2 regions of the Brevundimonas sp. P2_A6 genome follow, and region 1 is predicted to be linked to the other one. Evidence: predicted binding sites of a transcription regulator. Region 1 holds the regulator's gene; the other holds the start of a gene.
What was found. The regulator LexA, encoded in region 1, represses DNA repair genes until DNA is damaged. The targets are predictions, from matches to a motif close to ATGTTCNCNANNTGTTCT.
Positions count from the first base shown of each region.

Region 1 (2,395 bases):
CCTGCCCCGTGCCGACATCGAGGATCTGCGGGGAGGCGACGCGGAGACCAACGCTGCTGCCCTGACCGCCCTGCTGGACGGGACCGCCGGACCCTATCGCGACATCGTCCTGTTGAACGCCTCGGCTGCCCTGGTCGTCGCCGATCGGGCGACGGACCTGAAGGACGGTGTCGCCCTCGCCGCTCGCGCCATCGACGACGGTTCGGCCCGCACGGCGCTGACACGGCTGGCCGCGATCACCTCCGCCCCCGATCCGGTCGAGACCGACGCATGACCGACATCCTGGAACAGATTGCAGCCTACAAGCGCGAGGACGTCGCCGCCCGAAAGGCCGCCCGCCCGCTGGCCGAGGTCGAATCGCTGGCCATGGTCGCCGGCATGCCGCGCGGATTCCTGGCGGCGCTTCGCAAGCGCTCGCACGGCGGACGCCCCGCCCTGATCGCGGAGATCAAGAAGGCCAGTCCGTCCAAGGGCCTGATCCGCGCAGACTTCGACCCGCCCGCCCTGGCCCGCGCCTATGAGGCGGGCGGCGCGACCTGCCTGTCCGTCCTGACCGACGAACCCAGCTTCCAGGGCCACGACGACTATCTGGGGGCCGCCCGCGCCGCCACCGCCCTGCCCTGTCTGAGGAAGGACTTCCTGGTCGATCCCTGGCAGGTGGCCGAGAGCCGGGCCCTGGGCGCCGACGCCATCCTCATCATCCTGTCGATGGTGGACGACGCGCTCGCCGCCGACCTGCTGGCCGAGGCCCGCCGCTTCGGCATGGACGCCCTGATCGAGACCCACGACGAGGCCGAGATGGCCCGCGCGGTGGCCCTGGGCGGCGACCTGATCGGCATCAACAACCGATCCCTGCGCACCTTCGAGGTCGATCTGTCCGCCACCGCCCGCTACGCCGCCATGGCCCCGGCGGGTGCCCTGCTGGTGGCCGAAAGCGGGATCTTCACGGCGTCGGACGTGGCCGAAGTGTCGGCGGCAGGGGCGCGGGCCATCCTGGTCGGCGAAAGCCTGATGCGTCAGAGCGAAGTCGAGGCGGCGACGCGCATCTTGCTGGAGCCCGTTTCCCGTTAAGTTGACATTAGGCAAGAACACTTACAGAACATCGGCAACGGTTCACGACTTGTTCTGAGGGCGATTCTCACCATGCTGACCAAGAAGCAGCACGAACTCCTGATGTTCATCCACGAGCGGATCAAGGAGACAGGCGTCTCCCCCTCGTTCGACGAGATGAAGGAGGCGCTGGATCTGGCGTCCAAGTCGGGCATCCACCGGCTGATCACGGCCTTGGAGGAGCGCGGCTTCATCCGTCGCCTCGCCCACCGCGCTCGTGCTCTCGAGGTCATGAAGCTGCCGGAGCAGGCCACGACCGGGCCGGTGCGGGGCCGCGCGGGCTTCAAGCCTGCCGTGATCGAGGGTGGCGGACGCAGCGCCGCCCTCGAACCCGCCAACGATACCCGCGAGCTGACCCTGGTCGGCAAGATCGCGGCGGGGGTTCCCATCGCCGCCCTGCAACAGGATCACGGCCGCTATGCCGTGCCCGAATCCATGCTGGGCGCGGGCGAGCACTACATGCTGGAGATCGAGGGCGATTCGATGATCGAGGCGGGCATCCTCAACGGCGATCTGGTCGTCATCAAGCGCGTCGACACCGCCTCGTCCGGCGAGATCGTTGTCGCCCTGGTCGAAGGCGAGGAGGCGACGCTGAAACGACTGCGCAAGAAGGGCAATTCCATCGCCCTGGAGCCCGCCAACCGCGCCTACGAGACCCGTATCTTCGGCCCCGATCAGGTCGAGGTTCAGGGCAAGCTGGTCGGCCTTATCCGCCAATACCACTAGAGGGCATCAACAGGGGCCGCGTCTCCGGAGTCCGGATCACCGATCCGGCTCCACGGCCGGTCGCCGCGCGCATCCGACGACCAGACGGCCCGCCAACCGTCAGGCGTCCGCCACAGCTCGACCGCTCCGCCGCGTGCGTAGTCGACGCCGTCCAGCACCAGTCGCCCCTCGCAGGCGGCCGGCAGGGCTGACACCGTCGCCCGCACGCTGACCAGCGGAGCGGATGCGCACAGAGATGACAGCGCCTCGGCGTCCGGTGCCGTCTTGCCCCACCACAGCGCGATCGTTGCATCCACCTTTTCAGGCGCGCAGGAATAACGCGCGCAGACCCAACCCTCTTCGGGGCGATCCACGGCGGAGAGCCCCCGTCGGCGTGACCACAGGTCGGTGGCGAACGCGCGCACCCCCGGCCGCACCACGACCGCCTGCCCGTCGACGCTGTACGCTGCATTCGTGCCGCCATCGCCGATCCAGACGGTCGGTGTCGGATCGCGTGGCCACAGCAGCACGGCGCACACGAACGGCAGCCCGACCCACCGCAGCCGCCCTTGCCACAGAC
Region 1 is NZ_JBFUCZ010000001.1:964,848-967,242, reverse strand. It holds gene trpD (anthranilate phosphoribosyltransferase) at 1-274, shown strand, start outside; gene trpC (indole-3-glycerol phosphate synthase TrpC) at 271-1,071, shown strand; gene lexA (transcriptional repressor LexA) at 1,144-1,836, shown strand; gene AC1DW4_RS04910 (ComEC/Rec2 family competence protein) at 1,833-2,395, opposite strand, start outside.

Region 2 (2,395 bases), on a different contig from region 1:
CCTGACCGCGCTGAAGGCCGCCTCCAGCCGGGTGCAGGGCTTCATCGACACGGGCGAGGTCGTGGGGGCCCGTCTGGAAGCGCAGGACCTGGCGTTGAACCAGGTGATCGACGGCATCGGGGGAGCGCGCGAGGCCATCGGCGGTGTCCTGGCGTCGGATTCGGCGGGCACCTTGCTGTTGGAGCTGGAAGGACAGTTTGCCTCCGTCACCGGCGGGCTGAATGCGCGACACCAGGGCGGATATCTGTTCGGCGGGGCCAATACGACGCAGCCGCCCGTATCCGTCGCAACCCTTTCAGACCTCGCGGCCGCCCCTACCATCGCCGGCACCTTCAACAACGATACGATCAAACCGGTGTCGCGCGTGGCCGAGAACACCTCGATCGAGACGGGCTATCTGGCCAGCGATCTGGGATCGACGATTTTCCAGATCTTCAAGGACATCAAGGCCTACAACGACGATCCGGCGACGGGTCCGCTGAACGGCAAACCGACCGACGCGCAGAAGGCCTTTCTGACCGCCCAGCTGTCGCGGCTGGATGCGGCCAAGACCGCCGCGGTGGACGTGGCGTCGCGCAACGGCTCGCTGCAGAAGCGGGTCGAACAGATTGGACTGAGCCACACCGCGCAGCTGACCTCGCTGGATGAAATGGTCTCCAAGCGGACGGACGCGGACCTGGCCAAGGCGGTGACCGACCTGCAACTGTCGCAGATCGCGGTCCAGGCCAGCGCCCAGGTGGTCAGCCAGCTGCGGGACGTCAGCCTGCTGAACTATCTGAAGTAGGGTGCCGCAGCCTGGTCGGCATCATCCTCCTTGGCCAGGTTGGCGAGGAAGGCCGCCACCCCTCCGTCATCCTTGGACTTGATCCGAGGATCGGACGCTTCACCAAGAAGAAAAGGAAAGAGGTCGCACCAATCTGGATTGCGACGCTCGATGAGCTGCATCTTCCACGGGCGGTTCCAGCGCTTCAATTGCCGTTCTCGATGAATGGCGCTGACCATGAGTTCGTGCGGCTCGTACCAGACGAGCATTCCGCAATGGTATTTTTTGGTGAAGCCATTGATAGCTTCGCTGCGATGCTGATGGCCGCGGCGATAAAGGTCGCTGGTCGAGCCGATGTAGATCACACCGAACGGGCGGCTAGCCATGATGTACGTCGCGATGAAGGGGCGTTCCATAAATCCGGCTCGCTGAACGTCCGATCCTCGGGTCAAGCCCGAGGATGACGGGGGGGAAGGTCGTGCGTCGTTTGTGCTCTAGCCATTTTCCCCCAATGAGAACATAATGGCAACATATGGCTCAGCTCGATCTCAGGCGGAAACTGTCGGTGTTGGCCGACGCGGCGAAATACGATGCATCGTGCGCATCGTCCGGGACGTCGAAACGCGATTCAAAAGACGGCAAGGGCGTCGGATCGACCGAGGGAATGGGCATTTGTCACGCCTATACGCCGGACGGACGGTGCGTGAGTTTGCTGAAGATCCTGCTGACTAACTTCTGCATCTACGACTGCGTCTACTGCATCAACCGGACCTCCTCGAACGTGCAGCGGGCACGGTTCAGTGTGGACGAGGTGGTCGAGCTGACGCTGAACTTCTATCGCCGGAACTATATCGAGGGTCTGTTCCTGTCGTCGGGGATCATCCGGTCGGGCGACTATACGATGGAGCAGATGGTGCTGGTGGCCAAGACCCTGCGGGAGGAGCACGACTTTCGCGGCTATATCCATCTGAAGCTGATCCCCGAGGCCGATCCGAAGCTGGTGGCGGAGGCGGGGCTGTATGCCGACCGTCTGTCGGCCAACGTGGAACTGCCTCGAGACGAGGCCATGGGCCGGTTCGCGCCGCAGAAGGACGTTGGTGTCATCAAGAAGGCCATGGCCGACGTGCGCCGCTCGGTCGAGGCGGCCCGGCCGGGCAAGAAGGATCGGGCCAAGCCGCCGAAGTTCGCGCCGGCCGGGCAGTCGACGCAGTTGATTATCGGAGCGGACGGCGCGCCGGACACCGAGATCATCGACCGGTCAGCCTCGCTGTATGGGGGTTATGGCCTGCGCCGCGTCTATTATTCCGCCTTTTCGCCCATTCCGGATTCCAGCGCGGCCCTGCCGCTGTCGAAGCCGCCTCTGATGCGCGAGCACCGGCTGTATCAGGCGGACTGGCTGATGCGGTTCTATGGCTTTTCGCCGCCCGAGATCGGGGAGGCGACGACGGACGGAATGCTGGACCTGGCCATCGATCCGAAGCTGGCGTGGGCCCTGAACCGGCGCGAGCGCTTTCCGGTGAACGTGAACACCGCCCCGCGCGAGGATTTGTTGCGCGTGCCGGGGCTGGGCGTGAAATCCGTCAACCGGATGATTTCTATCCGCAGATACCGGACTTTGAGGCTGGAGGATGT
Region 2 is NZ_JBFUCZ010000004.1:228,660-231,054, reverse strand. It holds gene AC1DW4_RS12085 (flagellin) at 1-784, shown strand, start outside; gene AC1DW4_RS12080 (GIY-YIG nuclease family protein) at 772-1,179, opposite strand; gene AC1DW4_RS12075 (putative DNA modification/repair radical SAM protein) at 1,296-2,395, shown strand, end outside.
Region 2: the regulator LexA is predicted to act here: its motif matches at 1,278-1,295, upstream of AC1DW4_RS12075 (putative DNA modification/repair radical SAM protein).